Regions from separate parts of the Streptomyces sp. NPDC051567 genome, predicted to be linked through region 1. Evidence: riboswitches for the same ligand, from Rfam matches in the RefSeq annotation. Region 1 holds a riboswitch; each other region holds the start of a gene.
What was found. Region 1 has a riboswitch for cobalamin ahead of ACIA5F_RS24065 (DUF4430 domain-containing protein). Riboswitches for the same ligand answer to the same signal wherever they lie in the genome.

Region 1 (6,238 bases):
GGCTGCTGACCCATGTGGTCGAGCACGTGTGGACGGCGGTCCCGGAGATTCTCCGGGAACTGGGCCGGGACGAGCCGGACTTCGCGGAGCTGCGGTCCGGCAAGTTCGACACCCGTACCCACGAGGAGGCGGTGGCGCGGCTGCGCGCGCTGGGCCACCCGCAGAGCCCGGACGCGGAGATCGACTGGGAGGGCGAGAAGGTGCTCTCCCTGGAGGCGGACCGGCCGTTCTTCGTCGACGACTACCCCAAGGGCTCGCGCGGCTTCTACGACCGCGAGGACCCCGAACGCCCGGGCGTGCTGCGCAACTTCGACCTGATCGCCCACGGCGGTTACGGGGAGCTGGTCAGCGGCAGCGAGCGGGAGTCCGACTACGCCACGATCGTCACGCGGATGCGCGAGAGCGGCGAGAACCCGGCCAAGTACGCCTGGTACCTCGCGCTCGCCCGCGAGGGCATCGAGGCCAGCGCCGGATTCGGGATGGGGCTCCAGCGCCTCGTCCGCTTCCTGACCGGGCTGGACGCGCTCTGGCAGGTCAGCGCCTACCCGAAGCTGCCGGGGGTGATCGCGCCGTGAGCGGGCTGAGGGCGGCGGGCTTCCCCGAGCGGGCGGTCCGGGCGCGGGCCCGGACCGGGACGGCCGAGGTGTTCCCGGCGGCGCAGAGCTACGGGGCGGAGCTGTTCGGCGCGGACCCGCAGGCCGGGCCACGGGCGCCGGACGCGCTGGACGCCCTGCGGATCGTCCCGCCGGTCTTCATGCCGCGCAGGCTGGAGAAGCTGATCGACCTGGGCCGCGAACCCTCCTACGAGGACGTGGACCTGCGCACCCCGGTCGGCGGCTTCGCCAGCGAACTCCCCTTCTACCTCTCGGCGTTCGGCTCCACCCGGGCGGGCAACGGGGACCTCGGGGTGGCCGCGGCCCGGCAGGCGGCGCGGCTCGGCATCCCGATGGTGATCGGCGAGAACATGGTGCCGGTCCACGGCTACCGGCGCGGCGGCGACGACGGCACCCGCTCGGCGCTGCTGGCGCGCGTGGCGGCGTACGCGGAGACCGTCACGGACGGCGTCGGCGGGGTGGTGGTGCAGCAGTCCACGGAGGACGCCGACTCGGAGGTGTGGAACCTCCTCTACAGCGACCCGGGCACCCGGCCGCTACGGGACTCCGGACGGCTCGGCTTCGAACTGAAGGCGGGCCAGGGCGCCAAGCCCGGACTCGGCGGCATGACGGTGGTGGACGCCTGCGAAGCCGACCGGCTGGCCGGGCAGTTCAGCGTGCGGGACCTGCTGGGCGACCCGGGGCGGCGGCTGCGGAGCGCGACGCCCGGGACCTTCACCGAGGAGATCGTCCGCCAGCAGCTGCGGTTCATGCGGAACAACTTCCCGCTGGCGCGGACCTGGGTGAAGTTCCACCCGGGCCGGGACATCGCGCGGGCCGCCGCCACGGCCTGGGCGGCGGGCGCGGACGCGGTCACGGTGGACGGCGCGGAGGGCGGCACCGGCTGGGCGCCCCGGGTCTTCCTGGAGGAGGTGGGGCTCCCGCTCGGGGAGTGCCTGCGCCGGATCGGCACCCCGGGCGGGGACCTGCTCGCCACGGGCCGGATCTGGGAGGGCGGACGGGCCGTACGGGTCCTGGCGCTGGGTGCGACGGCGGTGGGTCTGGGCCGGGCGGCCCTGCTCGCGGTCGACGAGGACCCTCGGGAGGGGCTGGTGCGGCTGGTGGAGGCCCTGGCGCTGGAGACCCGGCTGCTGGTCAGCGCGGTGGGCCAGTACCGGGCCGCCGACCTGTCCCCGCAGGACGTGTGGTCCCCGGACGCGCCGGCCGCCTCCCCGGCGGTCCCGGTCGGGGACCGGTCATGACGGGCCCCCCGGCCGACGAGGCTGATGTGTCCGGCGGGGCTGACAGGGCTGGTGTGTCCGGCGGGGCCGGCGGGGCGGCCGGACACCGCCGCGCCCTGCGGCCCGGCGCCCGCCGTCCCGCTCCCGGGGCTCCCGGCCGGCACGCCGCAGGGCCGGGGCGGCGGCCCGGCCTGGTCCGGGCCCGGTTCCGGCTCTCCGAACTCCCCGGGGTCACCGTGACGGCTCCGGCCGCCGGGGCCGTCCCGGGTCGCGGCGCCGCGGCCGGGGCCGCCGCGGCACGGGCGCTGGCCCAGGCCGGACTCGGCCACCTCGGCGGGCACCTGGTGCTGCGGACGTACGGCGCCGCTCCCCCGGCCCGCGCTCTGACGCGCGCCGCCCGGCGGGCCGTGGCCGCCGCGCTCGCGGGCGGTCCCGGCGCGGCCCTCCCCCACGGCCCCCGGCCGCACCACCACCCCCGCCCCCATCACCCCCGCCGCCCCTGACATCCCGGCAGCACCCACCACCTGACACCCGCCTCCCCACCACCCGCCACCCCGTCCTGCCTCGCAGAGAACAGGTGCACCATGGACACCTCCCAACAGCCCTCACTCGCGCCCTCACCCGCGCCCGCCACCGCCCCCGAACCGGCGTCGGCGCCCGCGCCGGTCCCGTGGGGCCGCGTCGGCTCCCTCGTCGGCGGCCAGGCCGCCGTCCAGTTCGGCAGCTTCGCCCTGCTCATCGCCATGAACTGGACCGCCGTCGAACTCGGCGGCACCGGGGCCGTGACCCTGCTGATGCTCGCCGCCACCGTGCCCCGGGCCCTGATGCTCATCTTCGGCGGGGCGGTGGCCGACACCCTGGGCCCGCGCTTCGTCCTGCTGCGCACCACCAGCGCCCGGGTCGTGCTGCTCGCCACCGGGGCCGTGGTCACCTCCACCACCCAGCAGCTGTGGCCCCTGGTGGTGATCGCGCTGATCGAGGGGGTCCTGCTCGGGCTGGCCGGACCGGCCTCCGGGGTGCTGCTCCCGATGTTCGCCCGGGGCGACCAGCTGGCCCGCGCCAACTCCCTCTACGCCATGGTGCTCCGCGTCGCCCCCATCCTCGGCGCCCCGGCCGGAGCCTTCCTGATCACCGTCGGGGAGCTGTGGCTGGCCATGGTGATCGGCGCGGTCACCGGCGCGATCTGGTTCGGCTGCCTGCTCCACGTCACGCACGGCTTCGTCCGGCCGCGGCGCGAGCCCGGGGTCTCCCTCGTCAAGCGCTCCGGCGACGGTTTCCGGCTGCTGGCCCGTCACCCGCGGCTGCGCTGGATGTTCATCGCCGCCCTCTCCCTGGACATGGCGTTCAGCTGGCCCGCCGAGGTGGCGCTGCCGCTGCTGGTCTCCCAGCGCGGCTGGGGCGTCGGCGCCGTCGGTGTGGTGCTGGCCGCGTTCAGCGTCGGCGCCCTCGGTTCCAGCGCCGTCGGCGCGGCCTTCGCCCACCGCATCCCCATGTTCGTCCGGCTGGTCGTGACCGGGGCCGGTCTCGCCGCGGGCATCCTGGTGATGGCCCTGATGCCGTCCGTGGTCTCGCTGACCGCCGTCGCCGCCGGGGTGGGCCTGCTGTCCGGGCTCAACGGTCCGGCCATCGTCACCCTGTACCAGCAGTCGGCCCCCGAGGCGCGGATGGGCGCCGCGATGTCCACCCTCTCCCTCGCCGGCATCGGCACCGCCCCCCTCTCCATCGCCGTCTTCAGCTCCCTCTCGCTGGCCTTCGGGGTGCAGACCACCTGGCTGCTCTGCGGCGCCATCGCCTTCGTCTCACCGCTGGCCGCAGTGATGGCCCTGCGCCAGCCCGTGAAGGCCGAAGAAGAGGAGACGGAGGAGACCGAGAGGACGGAGCGGACGGAGGAGACGAAGGAGACCGAAGAGGCGAAGGAGGCCGCCTCCGAGGAGTCCGAGCCGGTGGAACGCCCCGTCCCCGCGGCCGTGTGAGGAGCACCGATGACACTCGCCACCCAGCGGTTGCTGGTACCGGAGCGGCTGTCGGACCCCGGTCCGGCCGAGGCCGCGGTGGTGGCCGCGGGCCCGCAGCTGTGGCTCGTGGACACCACCGGCTACCGGGTCCACGCGGCCCGGCACGCCCCCGGCACCCTGGACGCCCAGGAACTCGCCCGCGCGGCCGAGTTCGTCCGGGCGGCCGACCGGGACGCGTACGTCTGCGCGCACGTGGCGCTGCGCCGGCTGCTCGGGGCGTACCTGGGCATGGCCCCGCGCGAGGTGACCGTGGAACGGGCGCCCTGCGCGCACTGCGACGAGCCGCACGGACGGCCCGTACTCCCCGGCGGCGCCCTGCACTTCTCGCTCTCGCACTGCACCGGGATCAGCCTGCTGGCCTTCGCGACGGCCCCGGTCGGCGTGGACGTGGAGGAGCTGGTGGCGCCGCACACCATCGCGGAGACGGCCGATGTGCTGCACCCGAGGGAGGCGGCCGAACTGGCGCTGCTGCCCGCCGGGGAGCGCTCACCCGCCTTCACCCGGGTGTGGACCCGCAAGGAGGCCTACCTGAAGGGGCTGGGCATCGGACTCTCGGAGAACCCGGCGGCCGAGTACGTGGGTTCGGGCCCGGTCCCGGCCCGGCTGCCGGGGTGGTCGCTGACGGACGTACGGGTTCCGGAGGGACACCGCGCGGCGGTGGCGCTCCGGGACGGGTGACGCCCGTACGGGGCCGGGGCGCGAAGGTCCGGCCCCGGTCGCGCGGGCGGGCCGCGCGCATCCGGCCCCTATGATGACCGCGCACAGACAACTTCACAGACAACTTCATGCGTGCACGACCGGGGGAAGCCGATGGGAATCCGGCGCTGACCTGCAACCGTGTGCGGCCGTCCCTCGGGCGGGCCGCGAGCCGGAACACCCGACGTGCCACGCCGCAGCACTTCCCTGTCACGGACTACAGCGCGAAGAAAGGCACCCTTCCCATGCGCAGCACGCTCGTCCGCCGTACCGCCGTCACCGCCGCCGCCCTCGGCCTGGCCCTGACCGCCGCCTCCCCGGCCGTCGCCCGCACCACGGCGCCCCGCACCAACAGCCCGGTCCTGGTGCAGCTCGACGTCCAGGGCCCGGAGGGCAGGCTGTTCCAGGGCCTGGTGATCACCAAGGGCCACGAGGTGACCACCGCCTCCGGTGGCACCCACGCCTGCGACGGCACCAACGGCGGCCGGTACCCGTCCCCGGTCGCCACCCCGACGGCCGCCCTCGACGACGCGGCCCGTCAGCGCCACTTCACCTGGGACGGCACCTGGTACCCGTCCTTCGACGACTTCTCCGTGGACACGGTCAAGAACGTCTCCGGCGGCGCCTCCGCCTACTGGAACATCTCCGTGAACGGCGTCTCGATCCCGGTCGGCGGCTGCCAGTTCAAGATAAAGACGGGCGATCAGATCTCCTTCACCTGGACGACGTTCTAAGTACGGCGGTGTCGGCTACCATCCCACTCCACCGCTCCCTCGCCCCGCCGCTCCCGGGGCGGCGGGGCATGGTCCGCCGGCCCCTTCCCGCTGCCCACCGAGGACTCTCCTTGATCAGACTCGACGACGTCAGCGTCCGGTACGGCGACACCGCCCGGACGGTCCTGCGGAACGTGGACCTGACCATCGGGGAGGGGGAGTTCTGTCTGGTGTCCGGGGTGACGGGGGCCGGGAAGTCGACCCTGCTGGGCGTGGTCGACGGGCTGGTCCCGCACTACACCGGCGGCACGCTGTTCGGCCGGGTCACGGTCTGCGGCAAGGACACCGCGGGGCGCGGGGCGCGGGAACTGGCCGCGCTGGTGGGCGTGGTGGGCCAGGACCCGGCCGACGGTTTCGTCACCGACACCGTCGGGGACGAACTGGACTACGCGGCGGGGCAGTCGGCGGCGGACCCGGCACCGGCGGGCAGGGCGGCCGGGGAGGTCCTGGAGCTGCTGGGCCTGGCCGGGCTGCGCCACCGGACGCTGTGCGGGCTCTCCGACGGTGAGCAGCAGCGGGTGGCGATCGGCGCGGCGCTGGCCGCGCGCCCCCGGGTCCTGGTGCTCGACGAGCCGACCTCCGCGCTGGACCCGGTGGCGGCCGAGGAGGTCATGGCGGCCGTGGCCCGGCTGGCCCGCGACACCGGGGTGAGCGTGCTCCTGGCGGAGCACCGGCTGGAGCGGGTGGCGCAGTACGCGGACCGGATGCTGCACCTGCCCGGGGACGGCTCGGTGGTGTCGGGGCGGCCGGCCGAGGTGCTGCGCACCTCGGTGGTGGCGCCGCCCGTGGTGGAGCTGGGCCGGCTGGTGGGCTGGGAGCCGTTGCCCCTGTCGGTGGGCGAGGCGCGGCGGGCGGCCGCGCCGCTGCGCGCCCGGCTGGCCGGACGGACGGCCCCGCCCGCGCGGCGGACACCACCGGCG
Region 2 (6,238 bases), on a different contig from region 1:
CGGCCGCGCGGTGTCCCGGGCCGCGCGGTGTCCCGGGGCCGCGCGGTGTCCCGGGATCATGGAGAACTCCCGGGACACCGCCCGGCCGTAAGGATCGCGTAGGGACCCGCAGGAGGGGCGGGAGGGACCGGCCGTTACCCTGAGCCGGTCAGCAAGCACCAAGAAGGGGTGGACCCAGTGGCGGACATCGATAACGCACGGACGACGTTCGGCAACTTCGACAAGAACGGCGACGGCTTCGTCACGGCCGACGAGTTCCGGGCGGCCATGGCCGCCATGGGCGACGGGTTCGTCACCGGCCCGGTCGCGGACGCCGTGATCGCCTCCAAGGACGCCAACGGCGACGGCCTGCTGAGCTTCGACGAGTTCTGGTCCTCCGTCAACAAGTAGCCCGCCCACGCCCCGCGCACGCCCTCCGCCCCCTGCCGGGCCGGAGGGCGCTGTCACGTCCGGGAACCCCGGCTCCGGGACCTCACTCCGGGACCCCGGCTGCGGGACCTCGCTCCGGAGCCGCCGGGACTTCCAGCACTTCCGGGACCTCGTCGAGCGCCTCCTCCAGCCAGCGCAGCCAGAACGTCTCCAGACCGATCCCCCCGTGCAGGACGAGCCGGCGCAGCCGGTCCTCCTCGGAGTCCCGGCCCGGCGGGAAGTCCTTCGCCTCGATCGCCTCGTACATCGCCAACTGCCCGCGGTGCAGCTCCAGATGGCGCCGCAACTCCCCGGCCAGGCCCTGCGCCCCCACCACCCCGGCCGCCCGGACCCGCAGCAGCAGGGGGTCCCGGATCGGCTTCGGGTCCTGGCTCCCGGCGACCCACCGCGCCAGCTCCGCACTGCCCTCCGGGAGCACCTCGTACTCCTTGCGCCGCCCCCGGACCGGGACCTGGCCGGGCAGCGCCCGGATCAGCCCGGCCTCCTCCAGCCGGCCCAGCTCGCGGTAGATCTGCTGGTGCGTCGCGGACCAGAAGTACCCGATCGACTTGTCGAACCGCCGGGTCAGCTCCAGCCCGGACGAGGGCTTTTCGAGGAGGGCGGTGAGGATGGCGTGCGGGAGCGACATGGCGCCATCCTAGGTTTGCGACCGCCCGGAGCGCCGGACCGGACCTGGCCCCGCGCCCGGACCGGCCCCGCGCCCCGGTCAGCCCCGGACCGGCCCCGGCTCCCAGGCGGCCAGCGCCTCGGGCACGCGCGGGCCCGGGGCGTCGGCGGCGAGCAGGCCCCGGGCGCGCAGGAACGCCGTCACCGCCGGGGACCACGCCTGGCGCAGCCCCGCCGAGGCCAGCAGCTCCGGGTCCGACAGCAGGGCCGGGGCCGGGCCCAGCCGGATGCCCGCCGGGGTGAGGACCGCCGCGTCGTCCGCCCACCGGACCGCCAGGTCCACGTCGTGCGTGGCCATCACCACCGTCGTCCCCCGCGCACGCAGACCCGCCAGGACGTCCAGCAGCCGCTCCTGCCCGTCCGGGTCCAGCCCGGCCGTCGGCTCGTCCAGGATCAGCACGCGCGGAGCCATCGCCACCGCGCCCGCGATCGCCGCGCGCTTGCGCTGGCCGTACGAGAGGAGGTGGGTCGGGCGGTCCCGCAGCGCCGTGATGTCCAGCGCGGCCAGCGCGTCACCGACCCGGGCCCGGACCTCCCCGGGCGCCAGCCCCAGGTTCATCGGCCCGAAGGAGACGTCCTGCTCCACCGAGGCCGCGAAGAGCTGGTCGTCCGGGTCCTGCACGACGAGCTGCACCGCCGTCCGCAGCCGGGTCAGACCGGCCCGGTCGTACGTCACCCGCACGCCGTCGAGCAGCAGCGCCCCGGAGCCCGGCCGCAGCCCCCCGCTCAGCAGCCGCATCAGCGTGGTCTTGCCACTGCCGTTGCGGCCCAGCAGGACCAGCGCCCGCTGCGGCGCGATCCCGAAATCCACGCCGGAGAGGACCTCGGGCCCGTCCTCGTACGCGTACCCCGCCCCCACCAGCTCCACCGACGGCCTCACAGGTACAGCTCCTTCAGGACGAGGGTCACGGTGACCAGGGAGATCAGCAGGGCGGCGGTCCCGGCCAGGAACCGCCAGGACAGCGCCGCCTGGGGGACGAGCACCCGCAGCGTGCCGTCGTAGCCGCGCCCGGCCAGGCCCTCCTGGAGCCGCGCCGCGCGGTCGAAGGCCCGGACGAAGGCGGTCGCGGCGAGCCCGGCCAGCGAACGCCACACCGCCGCCCGGCCCCTCTGGCCCAGCCGGGCCGCCTGGGCGCGGTGGACCTGGGCGAGGGAGTCGAGCAGCAGGAACCCGATCCGGTACATGACCAGGGCCACGTCCACCACCGGGGCCGGGACCCCGGCCCGCACCAGCCGGGGCAGCACGTCCGAGACGGGGGTGGTGAAGGCGAACAGCAGCAGGCCGAGCGAGGCCGACGAGGTGCGCAGCAGCAGCTCCGCCGCGCGGAGCGGACCGTCCGGGGCCGGTGAGACCGGCCCCGACGGGCCGCCCACCGCGAACAGCAGCGGCACCGCCCCCGTGACACAGAAGCCGAGCGGGATACGGAAGGCCCGCCACAGCTGCCGCCCGGCCACCTCGGCCGGGCCGAGGAGCAGGGCGAGCGTGGCGACGGCGACCAGCGGCCCGCCGGGCCAGGGCGGCAGGCAGACGGCCGTGACCGTCAGCCCGAGCCCCAGCAGCGCCTTCTCCAGCGGGTGGCGGTGGCGCCAGCGGCTGCTGTGCGCCGCCACGTCGATGGGCAGCACCGGCTACGGCTCCACCCGGGTGACGGGCCCCGGCGGCGGGCCGGGGTCCGGGCCGGGGGACGGCGCGGGGGCGGGGCCGGGGCCCGGTGCGGGGCCCCGGTCCGCGGCCTCCGGCCCGTCCGGCCGGTCCCCCCGGGCGGCGGCCGTCGCGGCGGCGGCGCCCTGGCGGCGGCCCGTACGGACCCCGAAGTAGTACGCGAGCAGGCCCGCGCCGAGCGCCGCCTGGAGGGCGAAGAGCGCGGACTCGACCTCCCCGGACGGAGGTTCGTACAGCGGGGTGAACCACGGCTCGTAGTCCGGGTCCAGTTCGGTGATGGCCGCCTCGGCCTGGGCGTCGGCGCCCGCGAACGGCTCCTCCTTGCCCTCGCCCATCCCCAGCGCGAGGGGGAGCACGGCCAGCGCCGCCACCAGGAGCAGCAGCAGAGTGTTGATCTTCGCGTGCCGGCTCATCGCCATCGTCCTCGTCCTCGTCCTCGTCCCCGCCCCTGTCCCTGGCCCTGTCCCTGCCTTCGTCCTCCGGCTCGTCACAGCGCCGCCTCCGGCCGGTTTCCGGGCGCGGCCTTGCCCCGGGTGAGCCGGGCGACGCCCAGCCGGACCAGGTCCGAGCGGCTCGACCGCATCAGCAGCCGCATCACGAGGACCGTCAGCAGCCCCTCGCTGACCGCGAGCGGGATCTGGGTGACGGCGAAGATCCCGCCGAACTTCGCGAGCGCGCCCGCGAAGCCGGTACCCGGGTCCGGGAAGGCCGCCGCGAGCTGGACGCTGGTGACGCAGTAGGTGACCAGGTCGGCGAAGAAGGCGCCGAAGAAGACGGTCACCATCAGCGGCGCCCCGGCCCTGCGCAGCAGCCGGTAGACCCCGTACCCCGCCCAGGGCCCGGCGATCGCCATCGAGAAGACGTTGGCGCCCAGCGTGGTCAGCCCGCCGTGGGCCAGCAGCAGCGCCTGGAAGAGCAGGGTGATCGTGCCGAGCACCGCCATGATCGGCGGACGGAAGAGGATGGCGCCGAGCCCGGTGCCGGTGGGGTGCGAGCAACTGCCCGTCACCGAAGGGATCTTCAGGGCGGACAGGACGAAAGTGAACGCTCCGGACGCCCCGAGCAGCAGCGTGCTCTCGGGATGCTCCTTCACCTCGCGGGTGAGGGCGCGGACCCCGTGGACGACGAAGGGAGCGGACGCGGCGCCCCAGGCGACCGCGTGCAAAGGGGGTAGGAACCCCTCGGCTATATGCATGAGTGGGGGAGACCTCTCCAGCACCTCGTGGATGGACGACGCGCCCTGGCCGGTCTCCTGGCTCACGGGTACTGATGCCCTGGCTCCGCCTTCCCGGGCCCGTGCGGTTCCCCGCGTGGTCCCAGTGGCTTCCCGCAGGAGTGGAGCCGGACTTCCCGATCACAGTGGCGAGGGCCGCACCGGTTTCCCACCGGTTTCCCGAACACCAAGGCCCGCTGACCTTAGTCCCGCCGCCGACGCCCCACAACCCGTCCGGGCAGCCCACCTGCGGTCCGTTCCCGCCGACGGCCACGGGAGCCCCCCCCTCGGACCCGGAGCGCCCCTTCGGACCCGGAGCGCCGCCGGGGCGGACAGTACGAGGCCCGCCGGACCGCTTCCCGCGAAGCGGCCCGCCGGGCCTCGTGTCCGTCCCCGCCTCCGCCGACGCGGGCGGGGCCGTGTCTACGTCAGCACTCGATGACGTTGACCGCGAGGCCGCCGCGGGCCGTCTCCTTGTACTTGACCTTCATGTCCGCGCCCGTCTCCTTCATGGTCTTGATGACCTTGTCGAGGGAGACCTTGTGGCTGCCGTCGCCGCGCAGCGCCATCCTGGCCGCCGTGACGGCCTTGACCGCCGCCATGCCGTTGCGCTCGATGCACGGGATCTGGACCAGGCCGCCGACCGGGTCGCAGGTCAGGCCCAGGTTGTGCTCCATGCCGATCTCGGCCGCGTTCTCGACCTGCTCCGGGGTGCCGCCCATGACCTCGGCGAGGGCGCCCGCCGCCATGGAGCAGGCGGAGCCCACCTCGCCCTGGCAGCCGACCTCGGCGCCCGAGATCGAGGCGTTCTCCTTGAAGAGCATGCCGATCGCGCCCGCCGCCAGGAGGAAGCGGACCACGCCGTCCTCGTCGGCGCCCGGCACGAAGTTCATGTAGTAGTGCAGGACGGCCGGCAGGACGCCCGCCGCGCCGTTGGTGGGGGCGGTCACGACCCGGCCGCCCGCCGCGTTCTCCTCGTTGACCGCCATCGCGTAGATCGTCGCCCACTCGCTGCGGTGCAGCAGCGGGTCGCCCTCGGCGCGCAGCTGGCGCGCCGTGGAGGCGGCCCGGCGCTTGACCCGCAGACCGCCCGGGAGGATGCCCTCGCGGGACATGCCGCGCGCGACGCAGGACTGCATGACGCGCCAGATCTCCAGCAGGCCCTCGCGGATCTCGTCCTCGGTGCGCCAGGTCTTCTCGTTCTCCAGCATCAGGGAGGAGATCGACAGGCCGGTCTCGTTCGCCAGGCGGAGCATCTCGTCACCGGAGCGGAAGGGGTACTTCAGCACGGTGTCGTCGAGCTTGATCCGGTCCTCGCCGACCGCGTCCTCGTCCACGACGAAGCCGCCGCCGACCGAGTAGTACGTCTTCTCCAGCAGCGGGGTGCCCGCCGTGTCGTAGGCGAAGAGGGTCATGCCGTTGGCGTGGTACGGCAGGGAGCGGCGGCGGTGCAGGATCAGCTGGTTCGGCTCGTCGAAGGCGATCTCGTGGCCCTCGCCTATCTCGGTGCCCAGCAGCCGCAGCCGGCCCGTCCGGCGGATGCGCTCGACCTCGGCGTCGGCGGTCTCCACGTCGACCGTGCGCGGGGAGTGGCCCTCCAGGCCCAGCAGCACCGCCTTGGGGGTGCCGTGGCCGTGGCCGGTCGCGCCGAGCGAGCCGAAGAGTTCGGCCCGTACGGACGCGGTCTGTGCGAGGACGCCGTCCTTCTTCAGCCGGGTCACGAACATCCGTGCCGCGCGCATCGGACCGACCGTGTGGGAGGAGGACGGGCCGATGCCGATGGAGAAGAGGTCGAAGACGGAGATGGCCACTGGCGGACTCCCTTGTCTGCTCGTGGGGTGGACGGGGCAGGATAGGTCGATTGTTCGGTTTTTGTCCGACAGGCGAGACTAACCCGTGAGGAAGGAGCCGGGCGCGAGCCCGTACGGGACGGCGCCGGAGCGGGGCTGTGGCCCCGGAGGAGGGGCGGGCGGACGAGGCCCCTGGGGTTCCTGGGGCTTCTATGGCGGCGCGGGGCCGCCCGGTACCGGCGACCGGACCGGCTCGGCCAGGTCCGGCCAGGTCCGGCCGGGTCCTGACGGCTGCCGTACGGGCTGCCGTACGGGCTGCCGTACGGCAGCCGGACCCTGGCCTGGCCGGACCCGTTCCGGCCGGGAGGACGGCGGACATCGGACGTCGGACGTCGGACGGCGGTCGTCCGCCGACGGGCCCCGGGGCACCCTGCGGCCCCGGCCGCGGGAAGCCCCGGTCACGCGAAGGGCCCGGTC
Region 3 (6,238 bases), on a different contig from region 1:
GGAGGGGCCAAGATCGCGGCGCCGGATCTTCTCGCGACACGAGGGCGGTCCACTGGGCCGAAAGGGTCCGGGGCCCGTTGTTGCAAGACATGTGCAACAACGGTCGGGAGAGAAGGAAGGGAGAAGGAGGGGGGAAGGAAAGAGACAAGGAAGGGGTGTACCGCGGGTGGCGGCGCCGAAACCGCCACCCGCGGCCGGGCCCCCGGCGCGGCCGTTACCGGCGCGTGTCGGGGGACCTTCCGGCCCGCGCCGCCCCGTTAACGGCGGCGGGCCGGAGGCGGGGTGGGCGTCAGCTGTTGACGCAGACGTTGCCGAAGGAGGGGTTCAGCAGGCCGATCAGGCCGATCGTGTTCCCGCAGGCGTTGACCGGCACGTGCACCGGGATCTGGACGAGGTTGCCCGACGCCACGCCCGGCGAGTACGCGGCGAGGCCCTGCGCCCCCGCGTCGGCCGAGGCCGCCGGGGCGCCGCCGACGACCGCGGCGGCTGCCGCCAGCGCGAGCGCCGCGCTCCTGAGTACACGGGACATGGGTGCCTCCACAGATGAGTACCGGTCCGCGGGACCGCGGACCGTTTCCGGGGGACCGGCCGGGCCGGTCCCTCACCTGGGTCTTCGTCGCATCCGCCGGGCCGGTTGGGCCGCCGGCCGCCGGTTCGCTCGAACGGATGACGGGCCGGGCCGAACGGCCGGGCCGGGAGAGGCGGCCGGGCCGGGAGAGGCGGCCGGGCCGGGAGAGGCGGCCGGGCCGGGAGAGGCGGCCGGGCCGGGAGGGACGCGGTGGCGGGTGTCCCTCCCGGCCGGTGTACGTCCCTCCCGGCCAGGGGTCAGACGCCCCGGCGCAGGGCGATGGTGTCACCCACGGCGACGGCCGTGGAGCGGTCCGCGCCCGCGAAGGCGGAGCCGTCGATGCTGACCTTCCAGGTCGAAGCACCGCTGTTGGCCTTGCCGTTGACGGCGGTGACGGCGCCGGAGCCGCCCGAGGACGGCGTCACCCCGGTGACGCAGCCGGACGGCGTCGCGGCCGTGGTGGCGGCGGTGAGGACCTCGCCGAGCGTGGTCGTGGCGCCGGTCGGGGTGACGGTGACCGAGCAGACCTTGAGGCCGCCGGCCCCGTCGTCCACGGTCAGGGCCAGCTTGGACGCCGTACCGGGGGTGAACGCGCTCTCGGCCGCCCACCGTGCGGCACCGGCCGTCACCGGGACCGGGGGCGCCGAGGTGAAACCGCCGCCCGTGACGGCGCGCAGGCCGTCGATGGAGGCGTAGGCGGAGGGCGAGGTGTCGCTCGGCAGGTACTTGAAGCCGCCGCCCGGCTTGAACTGCTGGGCGATCAGGAAGTCGACCGGGGTCCTGCCCATGGAGGTGAGGAAGTCGCCGGTCTGCGGGTTGATGCCACAGGCGTTGAGGCCGGAGACGGCCCAGCCGTTGGAGTTCGTGTTCGCGCCGAACATCCCGTTGAGGGCGCCGGTGCCGGCCACCAGCTTGCTCTTGAGGAACGCCTTGGCCTGAACGATGTCCGCGTCGGTGGCGGGCACGCCCGAGACGCACAGGGCCGCCATCGAGGCGCCCGTCATGTCGATGTCGCTCGCCGAGGCCAGCGCGGCCGGGTTGCCCTCGGCCTTGCTGAAGTTCCAGCCGCCGTCGTTGTGCTGGTTGGCGCGGATGCGGGTGGTCATCGAGTCGAGCAGGGCCTGCGGCACGCGCTGCCCGCCGGTCTGCGTCCGGGCCCCGCCCAGGGAGAGGGCCGCGAAGACCGTGCCGTTGTAGTTCCCGGACGGGCCGAAGTACCCCGCCTCGGCGTTCTGCCAGTAGCCGTAGACGTCGGCGACGAGGTTGCGGGAGGCGGAGACGCGGGCCGGGTCGATCCCGGCGGCGTACGCGTTGAGCGCACCGCGCTCGTAGTCGGTGACGACCGGGGTGGCGGAGGGCCAGCCCGCGCCGGACAGCAGGTTCCGGTAGACGGTGCGCGCGTTCTTGGTCGCGTCGCCGCCGGGCGTGACGTCCACCGCGGCGGTGCCCGCGGCGGCGAAGACGCTGAAGGCCCACTCGTTGGAGAGACCGGAGCCCGCGTACGAACCGTCGGCGGCCTGGAGGGACTTGAGGTAGGAGACGCCGTTGGTCTTCGAGGTCGCGATCTGCGCGGGCGAGGAGGTGGCCGCGGCGGGCGGCACGGTGAGCGCGAAAGCGCCGAGGACGGCGGGTATCGCCAGTGCGGCGCGACGGGCGGTACGGGGACGGGACATGGCCTGCTCCTGAGCTGAGGGACGGCCGGACACACCCCGCCGCAGCCGCGGCTCCGGAGGCGGTGGCCGCCGTCCGAACGCGTGGTACGGCTTCCTTCGATCACTGCCGCCTGGGCATTCGGGCTCGGTGAACGGCCCCCTGCCGTTCCCACACCGCTGCGCGTCAGCCCCGGATTCGCACCGGGTTCCCCCACGTGGCAGCCCCGGACGCTACCGGAGGGATCATGGGCGCGCCAGCCTGCCCGCAGGCCCCGGGCCCGTGGCGGCGGGTGGGGTTCCGGCCACCTTGACGCTGTCTTCGGCCGCGTGTTTCACTCCGTCTGATAAGCACTCAACTCCAGGGGAAGCCGGTCTGAATCCGGCGCTGACCCGCAACCGTGTGCCCGTACAGAGTGCGGGCGAGCCGGAATGCCTGGAGTCAGGTCATGCAGCTCATACAGCGAGAGAACGCCGTCGCGGACTACGGCGTGGTCCGACCGGCTCCCCCACGGCATCCGCCGTGCGCGGGGGCCCGATGTGCCACGCTCTGCCCGCCCGGACGACACGAGGGGCCGTGGTGGGTACCGCAGAGCAGACAGTCCGGCGCAGGGGCGGGCGGCGATGGCCGTGCCTCGTAGCGGCGGTACTCCTCACCTTCGGCACGGGCGTTGCCTTCGTCACAGTGACACCGGCCGCCGCCGACCCCCTCGACCCGTGCACGGCGACGCGGGGCGCGGTCGTCGCCGTCGACTTCGGCCCCTTCGGCGGCAAGGTCGAGCGGGGCTGCGACCCGACGCCGACCACCGGCTACGAACTGCTCCACGAGGCCGGGTTCCGCACCACGGGCACCGAGCACGACGGCCCCGCCTTCATCTGCCGCATCGGCTACGGCCCCTTCGCCGCCGGGACGCGGTACCCGACCCCCGACGAGGAGGACTGCGTCCTCACCCCGCAGGCCACGGCCTACTGGTCGTACTGGGTGGCCTCCCCGGGCCAGGCCGACTGGAGCTACAGCCGGTACGGCGCCATGGACCGCGTGCCGAAGGACGGCGACGTCGACGCCTGGGTGTTCGGCGGCACCGATGTGGGCGGGTCGACGGGCAGGCCCTCCTTCACCCCCGACCAGGTGCGCGCGGGCGGCGACGCCCCCGGGCCGGACCCCACGACCAGCCCCACCCCCGGGCCGCCCGTCCCGGGCCGCGAGATCGACGTCCCCGCCGCCGCCCGGTGGCTGACGGGACGGCTCACCGACGGCGAACGCGTCGTCGACGAGGGCGCGGACGCCCCCCACCACTTCCTCACCACCGAGGCCGCCTACGCGCTGGCCGCGGCGGAGGGCGGGAGCCCGGCCCTCGACCGGATCACCGCCTTCCTGGCGGCGGAGACCGACGCGTACGCCTACCCGGCCGGCCCGGACCGGGCACCCGACGCGAACGCCGCCGGCCGCCTCGCGCTGCTCGCCGAGGTCACCGGGGGCGACCCGCGCGCCTTCGGCGGACGCGACCTGATCGGCGACCTGGTGAAGAACGTCTGTCCCGCCGGCCCGGAGAGCGGGTCCACGCCCGGCTGCACCGGCAAGGGCGACTTCCTGGACGCGGGCCACGCGGACGGCCAGGCGCTGGCCCTGCTGGCCGTCCTGCGCGCGGGCGTCACCCCGCCGGCCGAGGCCGTGACCCGGCTGACCCAGCTCCAGTGCGCGGACGGCGGCATCACCTCCCTCCTGATCCGGCCGGGCGAGAACTGTGACCCGGACCCGGCGACCACCGCGCTCGTCTCCCTCGTGCTGCGGCACGCGGGCGGGCAGGACGCGACGGTGTCGAAGGCCCGGAGCTACCTCACGCTGGCCCAGCGCCCCGACGGCGGTTTCCCCGGCTACACGGACGCCACCACGGGCTCCGTCATCGCCACCGCCTACGCGGCCCAGGCCCTGCGGGCCCTCGGCGACACCGTCCGGGCCGACGCGGCCGTCTCCTGGCTCTCCGGGCAGCAGCTCACGGACGGCGGCTTCGGCTTCGAGGAGGGGCTCCCGGACCCGGCCTTCTACCCCACGACCACGGCCGTCCTCGCGGGCCGGGACACCAGCCTGGTCACCCTGACCACGAAGACCCCCGAACCGACCCGGCCGCCCACGACGCCTCCGACGACTCCGCCCACCGACCCGCCGACCACACCCCCGACCGGCCCGCCCACGACGCCTCCCACCACTGCGCCGACCGTCCCGGCCGGTGAGCGTCCCGATCTCGGGCGGGGTGTCACCTACCTCACCGGCCCGGTCCTCAAGCAGGGCCGGTACTACGAGTCCAGCCCGGGTTTCGCCGACTTCGGTCTCACGATCGACGGCGCCTACGCGCTGGCCGCGACCGGCCGCGACGACAACAGGCTGCGCGCCGTCGTGGACTTCCTCGACAAGGGCGGCAAGGACGGCACGGGCCGCGGGGTCCACGACTGGACCGGTGTCGGCCGCAGGACCGCGGGCGGCGGGTCGATCGGCAAGACCGCCCTGCTGGCCCAGACCGTCGGCCGCGACCCGCGCGCCTTCGGCGGCCAGGACCTGATCGCCGCCCTGGACAAGGGCATCTGCACGGCGCCCAGCGAGAAGCCGGACCGCAGGTGCGCGGCGCCGGGCAACTACTCCTACACGCCCTCGGTGTTCGGGCAGGCGCTGGGCGTCACGGCGCAGTTGCGGGCGGGCGAGAGGCGGGCCGCCACCGCACCGGTCGCGTACCTGGCCGGTCTCCAGCAGTCCACGGGAGCCTGGCCGAGCCAGATCCCGTCCACGGGCGACTCCGACGTGGACTCCACCGCGATCGCCGCCATGGCCCTCGACCTGGTCCCCGACGCGAAGGCGCAGGGCGCCGTGGACACCGCGCTCGCCTGGATCGCCTCCCGGCAGCTCGCGAACGGCGGCTTCCCCGGCGCCGCGGGCGACTCGGTGAACTCCGCGGCCCTGGCCGTGCAGGCGCTCTCCCTGGACGTGCCGAAGTACGGTGCGCGGATCGCCGGGGCGCTGGGGTTCCTGGCCTCGCAGCAGAACCCGGACGGCGGCTTCAACATCGCGGCGGCGGGCCAGCGCGGCTCCGACGTGCGGGCCTCCACCCAGGCCGTCGGCGGCGCCACCGGAATCTCCTTCGGGGTGCTCCACCGCAGCCTGACCGGGACCGTCCCGCAGCCCACGCCGGACCCGGAGCCGTCCGCGTCCGCCCCGCGCCCCTCCCCGTCCTCCTCCACGGGCGCGCCGGTCATCGTGACCCCCGGCGGGACCACGGGCGGGACCCCGGGCGCCACGAACGGCACAGGCGGTACGAACGTCACCGGTGTCACCGGCGGAGCCGCAGGAGGCCCCGGGGGCGGGCCGCTCGCCTCCACCGGGGGCCGGGCCGGCGCCCTCGCCGTCGCCTCGGGCGCCCTCGTCCTCGGCGGCTGGTGCGTGAGCCTGGCCGCGCGCAGGCGCCGTACGGCGGCCGGTGAGCAGCGATGAGGGCCCGGATCGCGCGCGCCCTCGGCAACGGCTCGGCCGCGCTCGTCCTGACGGCCGCCGCGCTCGGCGCGACCGCCGGCCCGGCCGGGGCGGCCCCGCAGCCGATGGGGCAGTGCACCACCTCCTCGGGGGTGGTGCTCGCGGTGGACTTCAGCCGCTGGGGCGGCCCCGTCTACCGCTCCTGCGGTACCACGCCCACCACCGGGTACGAGCTCCTCAACCAGGGCGGCTGGCGGACCACCGGCACGGGCCACGACGGCCCGGCGTTCATCTGCCGGATCGGGTACAGCGGCCACCAGGGCGGCAAGCAGTACCCGCCCCCGGAGCAGGAGGACTGCGTCCTGACCCCGCCCGCCGCCGCGTACTGGTCGTACTGGCACGCGGGACCCGGGCAGAACACCTGGGAGTACAGCCGGCTCGGCGCCATGCTCTACAAGCCGGGGCCGGGCAGTGTCGATCTGTGGGTCTTCGGTTCCACCGACGTCGAGGGGACCCGGGGCAGACCCACGCTCACCCCGGACCAGTTGCGCGCCCACAACG

Region 2: linked by a shared signal. The riboswitch ahead of ACIA5F_RS16885 (energy-coupling factor ABC transporter permease) and the one ahead of ACIA5F_RS24065 (DUF4430 domain-containing protein) in region 1 are both predicted to bind cobalamin.
Region 3: linked by a shared signal. The riboswitch ahead of ACIA5F_RS14555 (prenyltransferase/squalene oxidase repeat-containing protein) and the one ahead of ACIA5F_RS24065 (DUF4430 domain-containing protein) in region 1 are both predicted to bind cobalamin.

Annotation. Positions count from the first base shown of each region.
Region 1 is NZ_JBITDK010000025.1:54,449-60,686, reverse strand. It holds gene ACIA5F_RS24090 (asparagine synthetase A) at 1-575, shown strand, start outside; gene ACIA5F_RS24085 (glutamate synthase-related protein) at 572-1,855, shown strand; gene ACIA5F_RS24080 (hypothetical protein) at 1,852-2,337, shown strand; gene ACIA5F_RS24075 (MFS transporter) at 2,419-3,807, shown strand; gene ACIA5F_RS24070 (4'-phosphopantetheinyl transferase family protein) at 3,817-4,527, shown strand; cobalamin riboswitch at 4,614-4,749, shown strand; gene ACIA5F_RS24065 (DUF4430 domain-containing protein) at 4,791-5,279, shown strand; gene ACIA5F_RS24060 (ATP-binding cassette domain-containing protein) at 5,390-6,238, shown strand, end outside.
Region 2 is NZ_JBITDK010000013.1:91,113-97,350, reverse strand. It holds gene ACIA5F_RS16910 (EF-hand domain-containing protein) at 178-390, shown strand; gene ACIA5F_RS16905 (PadR family transcriptional regulator) at 473-1,057, opposite strand; gene ACIA5F_RS16900 (ATP-binding cassette domain-containing protein) at 1,136-1,975, opposite strand; gene cbiQ (cobalt ECF transporter T component CbiQ) at 1,972-2,721, opposite strand; gene ACIA5F_RS16890 (energy-coupling factor ABC transporter substrate-binding protein) at 2,725-3,171, opposite strand; gene ACIA5F_RS16885 (energy-coupling factor ABC transporter permease) at 3,246-3,953, opposite strand; cobalamin riboswitch at 3,983-4,178, opposite strand; gene ACIA5F_RS16880 (L-serine ammonia-lyase) at 4,400-5,782, opposite strand.
Region 3 is NZ_JBITDK010000010.1:184,676-190,913, reverse strand. It holds gene ACIA5F_RS14565 (chaplin) at 290-529, opposite strand; gene ACIA5F_RS14560 (hypothetical protein) at 826-2,241, opposite strand; cobalamin riboswitch at 2,354-2,432, opposite strand; cobalamin riboswitch at 2,539-2,676, shown strand; gene ACIA5F_RS14555 (prenyltransferase/squalene oxidase repeat-containing protein) at 2,798-5,698, shown strand; gene ACIA5F_RS14550 (hypothetical protein) at 5,695-6,238, shown strand, end outside.